3 regions of the Desulfitobacterium dichloroeliminans LMG P-21439 genome follow, and region 1 is predicted to be linked to each of the others. Evidence: predicted binding sites of a transcription regulator. Region 1 holds the regulator's gene; each other region holds the start of a gene.

Region 1 (5,947 bases):
AATCTGGGTGGAAGCTTAGCACCCACCGGAGGATATATCGCCGGCAAAAAGGAATTAGTCGAACAAGCAGCTTACCGCTTGACAGCTCCGGGGATTGGCGGAGAAGTAGGAGCCACTCTCCAGTGGCAGCTACCTTTTTTCCAAGGACTATTCTTTAGCCCGTTGACGGTCAGCGAGTCTATTCGTGGTGCCATTTTTTCTGCGGCCTTTTGGCAGGCTTTAGGCTTCGAGGTCAACCCGATGCCGGAAGTCCCGCGTACAGATCTTATTCAGGCTGTTAAACTTAATTCGCGCGAACGCATGATTGCTTTTTGCCAGGGCTTCCAGAAAGGATCTCCCATTGACAGTCATGTATTACCCATCCCCTCGGGAATGCCGGGCTATGAGGATGAAGTCATCATGGCCGGAGGGACCTTTATCCAAGGGGCAACCAGCGAATTCTCTGCTGATGGGCCCATGCGCGAACCCTATATTGTCTACCAACAAGGAGGAGTTTCCTTGTACTACGTCAAATTTGGCAATATCTTAGCGGCACAGAGGCTTTGGGAACAAGGATTACTAAAGTGAGGTGTACAGTGTGGAAAATGAACGCTATATAGATAAAATCCTGCATAAACCCGGGAAAAGCACCCTAAAATTTGTTCTTGAGATTGTTGAAATAGTCATTATCGCCTTTGCTCTATCATGGTTAATTCGCACCTATGTATTAGAGGCAAGAATTATTCCTACCGGATCCATGCTTACAACCATCCAATTGCAAGATCGCGTGATCGTTGATAAGCTATTCTTTAAATATTTTGGGGAATTCGAACGAGGCGATATTATTGTTTTCCATCCGCCTTCAAGTGCACACTCCTCCGATGATTTTATCAAACGTATAGTGGCCTTACCGGGAGATACCATTGAGATTAATAAACACAAAACCTATATCAATGGTAAGCCCATCGATGAGCCCTATGTTATGGAACCTCAGATCAAAACTATTGAGCCCCTAGTCGTTCCGGATGGCTCAGTATTTGTCATGGGAGATAACAGAAATAACAGTGCCGATTCTCGGGAATGGGGCTTTTTACCCATTGAAAACATCTCCGGAATGACGTTATTTCGTTATTGGCCCTTGAACCGTTTCGGAGCAATTGATTAAGCTATTGATTGATGATTGATAATTGCTTGATTGATATTGAATAATGATATAGTAGCTTTTTTAGCAATTTGCATATAGTATAGAGAATTAAAAATGCCAGCAGAGAGGATGGGTACATATCATGACAAGGCAAAGAATAGTTCTTCTCTTTGGAGGACAATCCGGAGAACACGAGGTCTCTCTGAATTCTGCTACATCTGTACTCAAAGCAATAGATTCTGAAAAATACGAAGTTCAAACCATCGGAATTTCCAAATCCGGTCAATGGCACTGGGGAGTAAACCCCGTAGATTGGCAAAGCGATTCGTCTATTCACGGTATTCAAGTTAATCTCATTCATGACCCCTCTAATCCACACTTTATAGCCTTAGATGGTAGTCAACTTCCTCACAACGGGAAGTTTGACTTCATTTTCCCCGTCCTGCACGGACCATTCGGCGAAGATGGTACAATCCAAGGATTATTTGAAATGGCAAATGTTCCCTACGCAGGCTCAGGGGTCCTAGGCTCAGCTTTAGGGATGGATAAAGACCGCATGAAGGCGGTTTTTACCCAAGCCGGCCTGCCACAAGCTCCGTATCTCACCATCCTCAGAGAAACACTGCATAAAAACATGGAAAAAGTACTTAAAAGTATTGAACAATCCCTTGGCTATCCTTGCTTTGTTAAACCAGCCAATTTGGGCTCCAGTGTAGGTATATCTAAGGCAAACAGTCCTGAAGAACTACTTAAAGCACTTAAATTAGCAGCTGAATACGACCGCAAAATTGTGGTTGAGAAAAACATCATCGGTCGAGAAATTGAGCTCAGTGTACTTGGCAATGATGAGGCTCAGGCCAGTGTCCCCGGAGAGATTCTTCCCTCTAAGGACTTTTATGATTATGAAGCCAAATACATCGATACCGGCTCACGCTTAGTGATTCCTGCAGTACTTGATCCCCAAGTGGTCAGCAGTCTACAAGAAAAAGCTGTGCAAGCCTTCCACGCCGTTGAAGCCTGTGGATTAAGTCGAGTGGATTTCTTCGTTACCAAAGATAATCAGATCTATATCAATGAAATCAATACTATGCCTGGCTTCACCCAAATTTCCATGTATCCTAAGCTTTGGGAAGCGAGCGGAATTCCATACTCTGAACTGATCACTCGTTTGATTGAATTAGGCTTTGAGCGCTTTAAAGATAGTCGTTCAAGGAAAATATCGGTTTAAGGTAGTCTCCAATAGTATAAATGGGATAAAAAACAGACACAAAAGAAGGCCATAACCCCTCTTTTGTGTCTGTTTTTCATTAAATAAGAAATGTGAAATTAATGCAAAAGACGAAATACCCCAATCACTTTCCCTAAAACGACGACGTCTTGAGAATAAATGGGTTCCATGTATTGATTTTCGGGTTGTAGTCGAATCAAAGTTTTTTCCTTATAGAAGCGTTTAACTGTAGCTTCTTCACCAATCATAGCAACGACTATCTCACCATTGCGGGCAACTTGCTGTTGTCGAACTAAGATAAGATCCCCATCCATGATTCCGGCATCGATCATGCTTTCTCCTTTAACTCTGAGCATAAAAACCGTATCAGAGTTTACTAAATCAACAGGGAGAGGGAACGTATCTTCGATGTTTTCTTCAGCTAAGATGGGTTGACCAGCTGTAACTCGACCGATAATCGGCACAAAAACTGTTCGCTTTTCATCCGCATCACTGCCCAATATCTCAATAGCCCGAGGCTTTGTTGGATCACGGCGTATGTATCCTTTTTCTTCGAGAGTTTGTAGATGACCATGGACAGTCGAACTCGACATCAAGCCCACAGCATCGCCGATTTCGCGGACGGAGGGAGGGTAGCCTTTTTCGCGAATAACCCGTTTTATAAACTCTAAAATATCAGTTTGTCTTTGTGATAAATCAAGATACATCCAATCCCCCCTATGTATTTATGCACCTATTGTACCATTAAATTCATTTTGATGCAAACAAATGTTCGAAAGACTATTGACTAAATAACACTTTCTCCTTTATACTGTTCTCAAGAACTTATGTTCGGTCTATTCTGTTTTAAGGGAACATTAAGGAGGATTATTCATTATGAGTACTTGCACTTCTTCAATACGCCATTACCGGAATTATAGAAATTACCGCATGAGAAAACTACAACGGCAATTTTGTTCATATTTATTACTTTTTTTCGTTATTTTTGGAGGGATGGGATGGTTTGTCTGGGATTGGAATCAAGCAAATAGTAAGGTAGAAGCCCTAACCTTTCAACCCCAAATTGTTCAATCCGGTGATACGCTCTGGTCCTTGGCCGAAAACACTGGCCTACAAATTGATACCCGTACACTTGTTCTAAAAATTATGGAATTTAATCAACTCACGGATTCTACTATTCAGACGGGTCAAGTAATTTACACACCTGCTGACCCGCTACAGCCTTAGTAATACTTCTAACCCGAGCTCTCTCCCCATACTAATTGTAGAGAGGGGGAGAGGTGAATGAGATTTCGCAAGAGATTCAAGGCTCGAGGAAGGTTTTGGATGTTAATTATAAAGGCCGTAGTTGTCGTGGTGATCAGCTTATCTTTATGGAAAGGCTTACATATGCCTCCCAGGATTTCTTCAGATATCTATCCTTACCTTACTAATTTATCAGCTCATCTCATTTTGCACTCCCAAAAGGAAGGCCAAAACCTGTCAGCGACGGGCTGGGCTGATCTAATTGCTCTGAGAAGTACAGTCGCGGAAACAGAGCAGGCCTACCTCATCAGGCAGCTTGAGCAAGGCATTTCTTTTGAAGATTTAGCTTGGCAGAATGAGGTTATACAGATTAAAAAAGAAACGATCAAGCAACTACTCCGGCGTCGAGAGGTTCTTTTAACTCATCCTCTCTATGAGCCAAATCGTTTTGTTTTTCCGGTGATTGGTGAAGTTTGGTTTGTTGATACTTTTGGCGCGGACAGGGAAGGCGGGATCCGTCACCATGAGGGAACTGATATTTTTGGGGCGGAAGGGCTCCCCGTTGTCAGTGTCAGCGACGGTGTAATTGAAAAGTTAGGTTGGAATCGACTGGGAGGGGAACGAGTTGGTGTTCGAGGAGAGGATGGTAATTACTATTACTATGCTCATCTGCAAACCATCGACCCTAAGCTTATAATGGGTCAAAAAGTCAAAAAGGGAGATTCTTTGGGTACCTTAGGCCATTCAGGTGATGCTTTAACAACGCCAGACCACTTACACTTTGGCATCGAACTGCCAAACGGAGAATGGGTAAACCCTTATCCATTTGTATCTGTCTGGCAACAAAATCATGAGCATCTTCGGTAATTGTCGATGTTGTAACTCATTTTTGTTTTATATTGAACTATAAAGCTTGCTCAAAATATCAAAATTCTTTATTATATAAGAGCGAGACAGTTTATACGCGACGTTCAGATTGGGATCGAGATTAAGATTGAGATCGAGTTAAGATTGGGCCAAGGTGAACTACCTACATGAATTGTCAGCTCTATATACTTATAAAAGAAGGCAAGCTATGAATAAGAATACTAAAAGAAGAACTATAAGATTCACAACGATTATTGCTTTAGCGGTAATCGTTTTAAGCTTTTACCCTAATCTGCCAACATTTTCAGGATTAGCAAGGACGCTCCAAGCACAAAACACCTCTGAATTGGCTTATTCAGCATCAGGTACTACCCAAATAAGCGCTGGGAACACTGCCCCGAAAAGCACTTTTCCTACCAACAAAGTGAATGATTCCAGTGATCCTGCACGTCCTGAAGATTCTAGTTATCTAATGGTTAATCTTAGAACAGGGGAGAGGCTCTTAGAGAAAAATAAAGATATCCAAAGAGCACCGGCGAGTACCATTAAACTCTTAACAGGACTAGTCGTTTATGAAAAACTACAAGAGACAGAAGAGGTAACTGTAGGCAAGGAGGTTATGGTGGAGGGATCAGTCCTGGGCCTTAAACCCGGTGACAAGATTCTTGTTAAGGACTTAATTACTGCCTTGTATGTTGCAAGTGCTAATGATGCCGCTAATGCTTTAGCTGTTGCTGCATATGGTACTCTCGAAAACTTTATTGATAAGACGAACCAGTATGCTACTCAATTGGGATGTACTGATACAAAGGTTCAAACAGCTCACGGCTTGTCAGCACCCCAGCAGTATACTACAGCACAAGATTTGGCTAGAATTGCTGCGAAATTCACTCAAAATCCTGAGCTTATGTCATATGTAAAGCTGAAGAAATCTACAATTGAATGGACTGATGTGAATGGATGGAAGCAGATCAGAGAGTTCTCCAATACCAATCAGCTCTTAGGAGTTTATCCAGGAGATAAAGGACTTAAGACCGGAACAACTACCGAAGCAGGACAATGCCTCGTTACCTATGTAACGAGAGGGGATGGGGATCTATTACTTGTCCTATTAGGCAGTGATCAGCGTTATCAGGATACAATAGAATTATTGGATCAAGGATTGGCTAAAATACGAACACGCTCTGCTTTAAAAAACTTTACGAACGGCCCAGAGGCCTTTAATAATACTCCGGGATTTTTCGTGCCTTAGCACCTATATTTTTTTAAATAGAATTATTATAAATAAAAATAATTGTATTATAATGTTATTCTCATTAATGAAATTATAATCATAAATGATATTATAATCAGAGATAATATTATTATCACAAATATGACCATTACCATAAATAACGATATTGGAGTGTATAATACATATGAAATCATATGGAGAACCCTGTGTCATTGAAGACCGCTTATGTACAGAATGTGGCGAATGTGAC
Region 2 (5,947 bases), 910 kb from region 1:
ACGATGAGTGCGGAGAGAAGAAACCTTCTCAAAGCCCTCGGAGCTGAGCTTATTCTTACCCCGGGACCCGCTGGGATGAAAGGTGCTATTCAAAAAGCCGAAGAATTAGCGACAGAATATGAAAATGCCTTTATTCCGCAACAGTTTAACAATCCGGCTAACCCTGAAATTCATAGAAAAACCACTGCCGAAGAAATTTGGCGAGACACGGATGGAGAGGTGGACATCTTTATCGCCGGAGTCGGTACCGGTGGCACCGTAACGGGTGTGGGCGAAGTGCTTAAGGAGAGAAAACCAGGGGTAAAGGTTATAGCTGTGGAGCCTCTCGATTCCCCTGTCTTATCAGGAGGAAACCCTGGGTCCCATAAGATTCAAGGTATTGGTGCCGGCTTTGTTCCTGGTGTATATAACTCTGAAATCATTGATGAAATCTATCAGGTGAAAAATGAAGAAGCCTTCGAAACCTCCAGAAAGCTCTCGAAAACCGAAGGCCTTCTTGTAGGGATTTCCTCCGGTGCAGCAGCTTATGCAGCCACGCAAATTGCTAAGAGACCAGAGAATAAGGGTAAAAAGATTGTTGTCCTTCTCCCGGACACAGGAGAAAGATATCTCTCGACCGTCTTATTCCAAGAAGATTAACACAGGACTAACCCGTCCTTTGACACTCGTCTTCATAGGAGACAGGTGTCAAAGGGCGCTTAACTTATTTTCACACAATGTTAACAAAGAGTTTACGATTTCTTCACTTGCATTTTAATTTAGTGTGTTATGATGCATATAACATTCTTCTCCTAACTTTTTATATAGACAAGGGTTTGCCCTTGTCGCCCTGAACCGTCTTTATTGGCGGTTTTTCTTTTTGGGTTCTTTATTGGTTTTCTTTTCCGAGGTATTTATTAAACTTTTCTTAAATTCGCCGTTCATAAATTGATTTTTCCCCCTCGAGGCGATATGATAATGCAGACGATATGATGATTCGAAGAAGTATTGAAGTTTCTTTTGCGACGGATAGGCTAAAAAATAGGAGGTTCAATCTTGGAATTTTTACAAACTGTGATTGATATATTCATTCATTTGGACAAGCATCTTGGTGAAATTATTAGTGCCTATGGATTATGGACGTATCTCATACTTTTTTTGATTATTTTTGCGGAAACGGGATTGGTTGTGACTCCGTTTCTTCCCGGAGATTCTTTGCTTTTTGTGGCGGGGACTTTTGCCGCTGCTGGGGCATTGGATATTAAGATTTTGTTTTTCTTACTTCTGGGGGCTGCTGTCCTTGGCGACACTGTCAATTACGAGATCGGACGCTACCTTGGGCCCAAGGTATTCTCAAAGGAAATACGTTTCCTTAATCATGAGAATCTGCTGAAGACGCAGAAGTTCTATCAAAAACACGGGGGAAAGACCATTATCATTGCCCGTTTTCTACCCATCATTCGGACCTTTGCTCCCTTTGTGGCAGGTGTCGGCGCCATGAAGTATATGCGATTTCTTTCTTACAATCTCATCGGAGCCCTCTTATGGGTTACGGTCGCCCTTTTCGGAGGCTTTTTCTTTGGCAATTTGCCCTTCGTGCGAGATAACTTCACTCTAGTGATTTTTGCAATCATCGGAACATCGGCAATACCGCCGGTTTATGCTTATCTTAAAAGCTGGTTGCAGAAGAGAGCGCAGGAAAGAATAGGCGCTAACAACGAGTAGGATTCCCCTGCAGTAAGGTCAGATGTCAGATGGTAGTTCAAAACAATAAGTTCAAAGCAATAATAAGTGCAACACAAAAGTCCACGGCTTTCGTCCCAACAAAAGGACAGCCGTGGACTATTCTTTTTGGCTAAGAACCTATTACATCTTCGCTAAGAACCACTTGCAAGTGTTGAGTTCATACTTCAGCTCAAACACCTTGAGAAGTCCATTGATGACACTTTGGCAGCGGAAAATAATCATGCGATTGCCGGCCAGCTTCTCCTCAGTTTTTAGGATGATTTTATCAATGGAAACGACCACAGGAACCCCTTCGAAGCGGGCTTTAAACTTTACCGGACGGGGAATGCCCTGCTCATTGAAACGAGCCACCATCTCAATGGGTTGCATGATAACCTTCACTTAAACATTCCTCCTTGTATTTTGTTGTCGGGCGATTTTGATGGCAGCTTAAAGTAAACTGGTCATCATGGGATATTCCTCTTCGGCTATTACCCCTCCGGTCATGGCCTTGAGGCCGGAGTGAAGATAAGAAGAACGCATGATGGAATGAGAGCCAAAGCGCTCTCGAATCACGTCGATGGTCTGATCGATTTTCCGATCCTTCTCATAGTCCCTTTCGAAGAAGGATAACTGTAGAAAATCATTATGACAAAGCTCAGAGACCCGAACGCCCATATGTCTTAGGGGTTGACCCTTCCATAACTCATCGAAGAGCTCACAAGCGATCTCCCAGATTTCGTTGGTACAGTCTGTGGGGTGGGAGATTTTTCGTTGATGAGAATATGAGAGAAATTCATGGGTTCGAAAGGAAACGGCTACAAGTTGGGCGAAATACTGATCATGTCTTAAACGAGCGCTGACGGTTTCTACAAGGGAGAGCAGGACCAGGTGAGCTTCCTTGCGACTATCCACATCGAAGGGCAGGGTGGTGGAATTGCCCATACCTTTGACTTTCACGCGGCCGCCGGGTCGAACGGGGGAATTTTCAATCCCATGGGCATAATTCCAAATCAGGATGCCATGGCTTTTTAGAGTTGTTCTTAAGATGCGCGGATCGGTGTGTGCCAGGTCGCCAATGGTTTTAATATTGCGCGAGAGAAGCTTTTGGGAGGTTGCTCTTCCCACCATGAAGAGCTCTTCGATGGGTAGGGGCCACATTTTTTCGGGGATTTCCTCAGAAAATAGAGTATGGACCTTGTCGGGCTTTTGGAATTCCGAGGCCATTTTTGCCAATAACTTATTGGTAGAGATACCGATATTCACTGTAAAGCCCAGTTCGTTCTTAACCCGATCCTTGATGAGATAGGCCGCCTTAAGGGGATCTCCCCAAAGCTGATCCAGCGAGGTGAAATCCACAAAGTATTCATCCACGGAGAATTGCTGGATGAGAGGGGAATACTCTTTTAAAATATCTCCTAAAGCTTGGCTGCATTGGCGAAAGAGGAGATAATTAGGCTTGGCAATAATCAGGTCCGGACATTTAGAGAGAGCAGAATATAAGGTTTCTCCGGTTTTGATATCGTATTTTTTAGCAGGTATAGATTTGGCTAAGACAATACCATGCCGGGTCAACGGATCTCCTCCCACTACAGAAGGGACGCTCCTTAAATCCAAGGAATCCCCTTGCTGGAGTCGGTAAGCTGCTTCCCAAGAAAGATACGCCGAATTCACATCAATATGAAAGATAATATGTTTGCTCAATATCAAGCACCACCTGAAGAGGAATCATTTTTTGCAATGAACTGCTAAATTTAGTTCTGCTTTATCTATTATATGCGAATATATGTTCGATATCAATAGAAACAAACATTCTATTATTGTTAGATTATGCTTAAGATGGCGAGATCAACCAAAGTTGACCTCGGTACTGGACTAATAATCAAAGAAGGTTGAATCCGAATCCCTTTCTAAAAACGCGGCCTCGTTCAATCCAAACGAAACAGCGTAATTTTAATGAAATGTTCGAATTTAGGGTTGAATTATTCAAGAACATAAGGTATAGTTTATAAGGTTTGCGTGGTGTCAAGCTTTAACCGAGGAGGAAAAAATCTTGAAAAAGTATGACGTGATCATCATTGGGGCAGGTCCCGCCGGAATTTTTGCAAGTTATGAATTAGCAATCAAGGCCCCCCAGCTCTCTGTCCTTTTGATTGAAAAAGGCCGGGATATCTATAAACGCAGTTGTCCTATTTTAAAAAAGACCCTTTCTAAATGCCCGCCGCCTAATAAGCAAAGGGAGTTTGCCAGCTGTACACCGGCATGCTCAATCACCAATGGTTTTGGTGGTGCCGGAGCTTATTCGGATGGGAAGTTTAATATAACCACAGAGTTTGGGGGATGGCTCACCGAATACCTGCCTCCTTCAGAAGTCTTAAGCCTGATTAAATATGTGGATGAGATTAACCTAAAGCATGGAGCCACTTCCGCCCTAACGGATCCCAATACTCCTATAGTAAAGGGAATTGAAAAGAAAGCTTTAGGAGCTGGCCTGAAATTGCTCCGCGCTCAAGTTCGCCATCTGGGAACGGAATTAAACCTGGAAATTCTTAAGGACATCTACGAGTTTCTTAAAGGCAAAATCGATATGGTTTTCGAAACAGAAGTTGCCGACATCATCGCAGATGAAGGGGCAGGACACCTGCAGGTCAAGGGAATCCGCACCGCTAAGGGCGAGGAGTACTATGCACCTAAGGTTGTGGTGGTTCCCGGTCGGGATGGTTCAGAGTGGTTTGCTGATGCCTTAAAGAAATACAAGTTGGAAATGAGCAGCAACCAAGTGGATGTGGGGGTTCGGGTCGAGACCCTGGACACTATCATGGAAGATATTAATGAGAACTTGTACGAAGGAAAGTTCCTCTATCGGACTTCCGTAGGTACGACAGTAAGAAGCTTCTGTAGCAACCCTTCCGGTCATGTGGTTATTGAAAATCACACGGGTGTGATGCTGGCCAACGGACATGCTTATCGTGATAAGAATCTAGGCAGCAATAATACGAACTTTGCCCTTTTGGTTTCCCATAACTTCTCCTATCCTTTTAATAAGCCTACAGAGTATGCCAAGAATATTTCCCGACTGGCCAATGACTTATCCAACGGCAGTGTCTTAGTTCAGACCTTTGGGGATATTATGAAAGGACGCCGCTCGACAGAGAAGAGGATCAAGGAGAGCTTCGTCGAGCCCACCTTAAAAGAAGCTGTTCCTGGCAATCTAGGGCTTGTACTTCCTTATTCCACCATGAAAAGCATTATAGAGATGATTGAAGCTCTCGATAAAGTAACGCCGGGGATTGCCTCTGAACACACCTTGCTTTACGGAGTTGAAGCCAAATTCTATTCCTCGCGTCCGAAGCTAAAAAGCAATTTTGAAACCGAAATTGGGGGACTTTATGCGGGGGGAGACGGTGCGGGGATTACTCGCGGTCTAGCCCAGGCTGAAGCCTGCGGAGTGATGATTGCTCGCAATATCATGGAGGAGAATGGCTAAAACCGCTCATCTTCCGCTCCTAGAAGTAGGTTTAAGCTGAACTCTTTACTGAATTTGCTATATAAAAAAGTGCACCTCCGAATGTTAGATTTCGTGTCCAACATTTGAGGGTGCACTTTAATTTTGCCCTATAGCAGTCAAATATTCTATGGAGGGTTGCTGTTGATTAATGAGATTTGCTTTTGCCTATATACCTTTGGTCTCAGCTGCAGATCTATCAAACTCATCTTGAACAGCTTTTGAAGGTTCAGCTGTCAAAAGACTGACGATGATAATTGAGAGCAGGCCGACGATGAAACCAGGAATAATTTCATAGACAGCGCTGAAGGCAGGGAACTGTTCCCAAAGGATAACGGTGAGTGAACCCATAACCATACCGGCTAGTGCTCCCCACTTGGTCATTCGTTTCCAGTAGAGGCTCAATAGAATAACAGGGCCAAAAGCAGAGCCGAAGCCCGCCCAAGCGTAACCTACGAGGTTAAGAATTGTATCGTTCTGGGTCCAGGCCAGATAGGTCGCCAGCAGAGCAACCAACAAAACACAAAGGCGGCTGACGAAAATTAGCTCTTTATCTGTAGCTGAGCGTCGGAACAGAATACGGTAGATATCTTCAGTCAGGGAACTCGAGGTTACCAGAAGCTGAGAGGAGATTGTGCTCATAATTGCGGCAAGAATGGCAGAGATCAGGAATCCCGTGATGATTGGGTGGAAGAGAATTTTGCCCAGCTCAATGAACACTGTCTCAGGGTCGGCTAA
Region 3 (5,947 bases), 1.6 Mb from region 1:
ATATAGCCTACATCGGCATCTCGCAGTTCTCCTCCAATTCAGCCTATGAGCTGAATGAAGTTCTTACAGGCATGAATATCAGTAAATATAAAGGGGTTATTTTGGATTTGCGCTATAACCATGGCGGCGAACTGGAATCTGCCGTGGGAGTATCTAGCTACTTCGTTCAACCAGGTCCCATTGTCTATATTGTTGAAAAAGATGGCAATACTATAACCAAAGCTTCGGAAGGTAACTACTTAGGCATTCCTTTTGTGGTATTAGTCAATGAAGAAAGTGCTTCGGCAGCGGAAATTGTTTCCGGAGCGATTCGAGATCGCGGGACGGGGACACTGGTCGGGGTGAAGACGTTCGGTAAAGGGATTGTCCAAACGATTTATCAGCTAGATAAAGGAACCAGTGTAAAGTTGACCACAGCGAAGTACCTTACTCCTAATAAGATAGATATTCATAAGAAAGGTATCGAGCCGGATGTAGCTGTGGAGTTAAAGGAAGGGGAAGAAGCAACTCTTTCTCCTACAACGTCGGAATTTGATACACAGCTTAGAGAAGCACTGAAGGTGCTTCGTCAACAGCTTTAAATCTTAGGAGCGGGACAGGTTATCTGTCCCGCTTTTGTGAACTGGGGACAGGTCCCTCTTTTCAGAGAGGGATCTGTCCCCAGTTCACATTTTTTTTGGTTGTGCATACACTACACCGCAAGCGAAATTCAAGGAGGAAAGGGCATGGGGAATAAACCCAATGGGCGACATTACTTTGCAGAGGGAATTACCAACCGCGGCTACATATCACTCTTGCCCAATATGATGTCAGAATGGGAACGTACTTATGTCCTGATGGGTGGGCCGGGAACTGGTAAATCTACTTTAATTAAAATGATTGGGCTGGAGCTACTGGACCGGGGGCATGACGTAGATTTCTTCCGCTCTGCTTGGGATTCGGACTCGATGGCCGGTGTGCTTATCAGGCGCTATAACTGGGCCATACTGGATCAGTATGAGATAGCCCCTTTACACTGGCGTGTTCCTGGAGTGATAGAACACTTTATTGATTTTTCTAAGTTTTGTGATCAAGCAAAGCTGAGACAAAAGAGGCCAGTTATTCTTGAAGTTGAAGCTAAGATTAATAAAGGACAGCAACAGATAAGTGAAATTCTCGCTGAGGAATTTGGCGAACGAATGCGCGAAAAAAAATATTCATCTGCTCAAAATGAGGGGCGACCATGGTTGCCTAAGCTCCATGCTGCAGATCTCTTCAAGGATGCAAAAGGACCTTGGACTAAGGCCCAAGATGCGCTAAGAAAGATACAGAAAAGCGCGGTCCAATCTTATTTTCTCCACGGATTTCATACTGAGGGTTGGCTAAATCTTGCACCTTATTTTTTAATGGATTATGATCAGATCCGTTTTAGCGGGGAAGAAGCCTATGAAGCTATGGAATGGGTTCTAAAAGAATCGGAATCACTAGGTCAGGTCATTGATATTGTTTTACACCCCCTTTATCCCGATGAGATACTAGGCATTGTATTTTCTGAGCGGAATTTAGTTATATGGCAGGGTGACCCAGAGTGTCTCGGAGATCAAGGCTTAGGTCGTCCTTTTAGTCATGATTTAAAGGAGGCCCTCCTTACTACGCAGAGCTTCAGAGATCAGTTGAAAAAAATGTATACCGAAACGGTTGATTTTGACCAAGTGGATGGAATAAGAGTTGACTTAATAAATTCTATCCTTAGAGATATGACCTAAGGTGTTAGGCAATCGATTTTCAATACTAGTGTTTGACAACATTTAGCTTTCATATTTATGCAAATCAAGGGAAAACTAAATTTACGCAAAAGCACCATAGAAAAGGTGCTTTTTTGTTACCAGAAAAATGGAGTAGGTTAAGATAAAAATGGATCGAACCTGGAAAGGAGCGTGTTCCATGAAAAGATATCTATGGCTTGTCCCTTTCATCATCTTGAGCGTGATCTTGACTGGTTGCAATATGCAAAACATGCTAGGTAACTTAATGGGAAACAAAGAAAAGACCTCAAGCAAATCCTCGCAACAGCAAGAAGAGAAAAAAATTATTGCAGTTGCCTTGAATGAGGAAGACCCTAACAAAGCCATGTTTCTGCTTGGTATTCAGGAAATGGCTGCGAAAGAAGAAATAGAAGTTAAAGTCCTCACTGAAAAAGAATTAGGGGACTCAGAGGCTCTGAAAGAGGCCAAAATTCTCATTTATCAAGATGGCGAACAGTCCTTTTTAAAGGATGCCGAAAAGAATGATATTCCGATTTTAGCCCTGAACAGTTTACCCCCGGGAGTTAAGGCGCAAGGGGTTATTCTTCCGGACCCAAATCAGGTAGGTACCTTAATGGCGCAACAAATTCAAGGGAGGATTTCGGAAGGACAGGTAGTTTACTTGCAAGGAGAGTCCGAGGATCCACTAGCCCAGACGAGCTTAGCCGCCCTCAAACAAGAATCCGGGAAAAACTCAAAGATCACCATACATAGCTTCGCGAACCCCCCGGAATCAGAAGCAATAGCTATTCAAGGCCTCAGAGAGCACTTGCAAAAAAATCCCGGACAAGTGAAGGTCATCTGTGCCCAAAATGAAAAGTTAGCATCCCAAGCCTATGAACTGCTCAAGTCCCTGCAACTCACTGAGAAGATTTATCTCATGGGTGGACAAGCCAACCCCAAGTCGCTACAGCGGATTGCCTCAGCCGGCCAGATTGCCGATATTGATACGGCGCCCTATGTTCAAGGTGTCAATGCTTTACAATGGGCTCAGAAAATTATAAACAAAGAATCCATCGACATCACGCAATCCATTACCGGAGACCAAGGGGAGGTAGCAGCGAAGATCATCCCTGTAAAATCCGTCACCGCAGAAAATTTATCCTTAATTCAAAAAAGCTATACCAAGGCGGCCCAAGCACAGAAGGAACTGGAAAAGAAGCAAGAAGAATCTCAAGAGAAGAGTGCAGGAAGTAAAGGAGATAAGAAAAGTAAAAGTAATGGAGATGGTGAGAGTAGCGGAGATGAGAAAAACAGTAAGAGTAAAGAAGGAGATTCCCAGAGCCAAGAGCAGGAAGGCGCATCCTCTCAAGGAAAAGAAGGAAGTCATGGTGTTATGCCTGAAGGGGTAAAGAAAGTGACAGAAAAGGTACATACAGAGATTACCCGTGAGTACCTTGATGAACAAGGTAAGGTTCTGGGAATAGAGAAGAGTGCCAATGACCAAGTTCGAACGATTCCGCCGGAAATGCTACTTAAAGAGCAGCAAAAGCAGCAAGACGGGCAGCAAGGACAACAAGGGACACAAGGGACACAAGGGACACAAGGTGAAAAGTCTTCGGGCGCAGAAAAGAGTGGTAATAAGAAGTCCTAAAATTTCCATTGAAAATTACAAAAAAACCGAACATATTTTCGGTTTTTTTGTTTGTTTCCCGTACAAGAAGTGGTATAATTTTGTTTAGAATGATTAAAAGATTGCCGAAGTACTCATGAGAAACAGTTATGAATAGTGTATTTGGAAAGGAGATTGGGGCACCCCATGGAGTTTCGTTTACATTCACCCTATAAGCCCTCCGGGGATCAGCCGCAGGCGATTGATGCTCTGGTCGAAAGTATAAATACAGGCAGACGTCATCAAACCTTGTTGGGGGTCACTGGTTCCGGTAAAACCTTCACAATGGCCAATATTATTGAAAAAGTGCAGCGCCCTACACTTATTTTGGCCCACAATAAGACCTTAGCCGCTCAACTCTACAGCGAGTTCAAGGAATTCTTCCCTGAGAATGCTGTGGAGTATTTTGTGAGTTACTATGATTATTATCAGCCGGAGGCCTATGTTCCCTCCAGTGATACTTATATAGAAAAGGATTCCTCGATAAACGAAGAGATTGATAAAATGCGCCACTCTGCTACGGCGGCCTTGTTTGAAAGGCGAGATGTAATTGTGGTGGCCAGCGTATCCTGCATTTATGGTTTGGGTTCTCCCGAGGAATATCGTGATCTAATGGTTTCCCTGCGACAAGGACAAGAGATTGATCGCAATGAGATCTTGAAAAGGTTGATTTCAGTCCAATATAATCGCAATGACATAGCTTTTGAACGAGGGACCTTCCGAGTCCGTGGCGATGTCGTTGAAGTCTACCCTGCTGGATCCAGTGATCATGCCGTGCGCATCGAAATGTTTGGCGATGAAATCGAACATATTTACGAAATCAATGTGCTTACGGGCGAGATTATCGGCGAACGGCGCCATATCTCCATTTTTCCGAACTCACACTATGTTACTGCTCGTGATAAAGTTTTGCTAGCTGCCGAGAATATCGAGCAGGAATTGGAATCGCGACTCAAGCTCTTCAAAGAAGAAAATAAGCTACTGGAAGCTCAGCGCTTAGAGCAGCGAACACGCTATGATCTGGAGATGCTGAGAGAAATGGGTTTTTGTAATGGCGTGGAAAACTATTCGCGACATTTGACTTTTCGTGAGCCAGGAGACACCCCCTATACCCTGCTTCACTTTTTTCCTGAGGATTATCTTCTGATGATTGATGAATCCCATGTGACTCTGCCCCAAGTACGTGGAATGTATGAAGGGGACCGCTCCCGTAAGTCCACCTTGGTGGAGTTTGGCTTCCGACTTCCTTCAGCCCTAGATAACCGTCCGTTAAAGTTTGAGGAGTTTGACAAGTTAGTCCCCCAACGGGTGTATATCAGTGCTACCCCTGGCCCCTATGAGTTGGAGCATTGCCCGCAGATTGTGGAGCAAATCATTCGCCCCACAGGACTACTGGATCCGGAAATTTCTGTCCGGCCGACGAAGGGTCAAATTGATGATCTGGTGGGTGAAATCAACCGAAGAATTGAGCAGGATGAGCGGGTCCTGGTCACCACACTTACCAAGAAAATGGCTGAGGATTTAACGGATTATCTGAAAAATCTTAATTTGTCGGTTAAATATCTCCACTCCGATATTACGACCCTTGAACGGGTAGAAATACTTCGGGAACTGCGCCTAGGGGCAATTGACGTCATTGTCGGGATCAACCTTTTAAGGGAGGGGCTAGACCTTCCGGAGGTTTCTCTAGTGGCGATTCTTGATGCGGACAAAGAAGGCTTCCTGCGTGCCGAGCGCTCCCTCATTCAGACAATCGGACGCGCCGCCCGAAACGCCCAAGGGAAAGTTATCATGTACGCCGACCAAATGACACGATCTATGAAAGTAGCCATTGAAGAAACCGATCGACGCCGAGAAATCCAAAAAGCCCATAACGAGAAGAACGGAATTACCCCGCAAAGCATTCGCAAAAAGATCTACGAAGTCCCCGAAGCCACCAAAGTTGCGGAAAGGAAAGCAGCCTACGCTGCTAAATTGCCTGCCGAAGAACTGAAAGAGCTGCTGAAGAGCCTTGAACAAGAAATGCGCTTGGCTGCCAAGGATATGGATTTTGAGCGAGCAGCTCAAATTCGTGACGCCATCATCGAGCTCAAAGGGGAAGAAAACAAATACAAGCGGCCGTCCCAAGGACGCGCTCGTAAGAAGAAGTAAACGACTCCTGGGGCTCGGAAGAGGGGCGAGGAAGCAAGGCATTTGGCTTTGTCGATGACATCTAGTCTCCAGGATTTTGAGTTACACCGTTCGCTCAGTAAGCTGCGCGGTGCCAAACTAACGCTCAAGCTCCCCGCTCCGAAAGGTGCCCGGCCAAATCGCTCCTGCTCTGAAGGCATTGAGCAGCTTTTTGGACCAAGTCCCTCCAATCCTAGCAGACAGCTCTTATTGAGCCCAGATTCTCCTGTGCCTAAAAGCTATCCCTAAGCATAATCAGAATAAAACAGCCCAAGGGCTTTGCTTTACAGCAGAGAACGGATTTAAGCGAGCAGGTAAGCAATCTTCGCGAAATGTCTGCAGCGGAGTCGGGTTGGAAACAGGACGTTTCCAACCGGCTACG

The links. Region 1 encodes LexA, which represses DNA repair genes until DNA is damaged. Its sites were predicted from a motif close to CNAACANNTGTTNG; they were not measured.
Region 2: the regulator LexA is predicted to act here: its motif matches at 3,484-3,497, upstream of DESDI_RS04485 (Y-family DNA polymerase).
Region 3: the regulator LexA is predicted to act here: its motif matches at 3,406-3,419, upstream of uvrB (excinuclease ABC subunit UvrB).

The regions. Positions count from the first base shown of each region.
Region 1 covers NC_019903.1:1,874,059-1,880,005, reverse strand. The annotation lists gene DESDI_RS08985 (methionine gamma-lyase family protein) at 1-567, shown strand, start outside; gene lepB (signal peptidase I) at 578-1,144, shown strand; gene DESDI_RS08975 (D-alanine--D-alanine ligase) at 1,266-2,351, shown strand; gene lexA (transcriptional repressor LexA) at 2,450-3,058, opposite strand; gene DESDI_RS08965 (LysM peptidoglycan-binding domain-containing protein) at 3,345-3,578, shown strand; gene DESDI_RS08960 (M23 family metallopeptidase) at 3,636-4,463, shown strand; gene DESDI_RS08955 (D-alanyl-D-alanine carboxypeptidase family protein) at 4,672-5,715, shown strand; gene DESDI_RS08950 (hypothetical protein) at 5,882-5,947, shown strand, end outside.
Region 2 covers NC_019903.1:967,041-972,987, forward strand. The annotation lists gene cysK (cysteine synthase A) at 1-639, shown strand, start outside; gene DESDI_RS04475 (DedA family protein) at 1,036-1,704, shown strand; gene DESDI_RS04480 (hypothetical protein) at 1,846-2,106, opposite strand; gene DESDI_RS04485 (Y-family DNA polymerase) at 2,155-3,408, opposite strand; gene DESDI_RS04490 (NAD(P)/FAD-dependent oxidoreductase) at 3,758-5,191, shown strand; gene putP (sodium/proline symporter PutP) at 5,378-5,947, opposite strand, start outside.
Region 3 covers NC_019903.1:3,486,749-3,492,695, reverse strand. The annotation lists gene DESDI_RS16480 (S41 family peptidase) at 1-581, shown strand, start outside; gene DESDI_RS16475 (hypothetical protein) at 726-1,745, shown strand; gene DESDI_RS16470 (sugar ABC transporter substrate-binding protein) at 1,924-3,378, shown strand; gene uvrB (excinuclease ABC subunit UvrB) at 3,544-5,547, shown strand; gene DESDI_RS18145 (hypothetical protein) at 5,602-5,814, shown strand.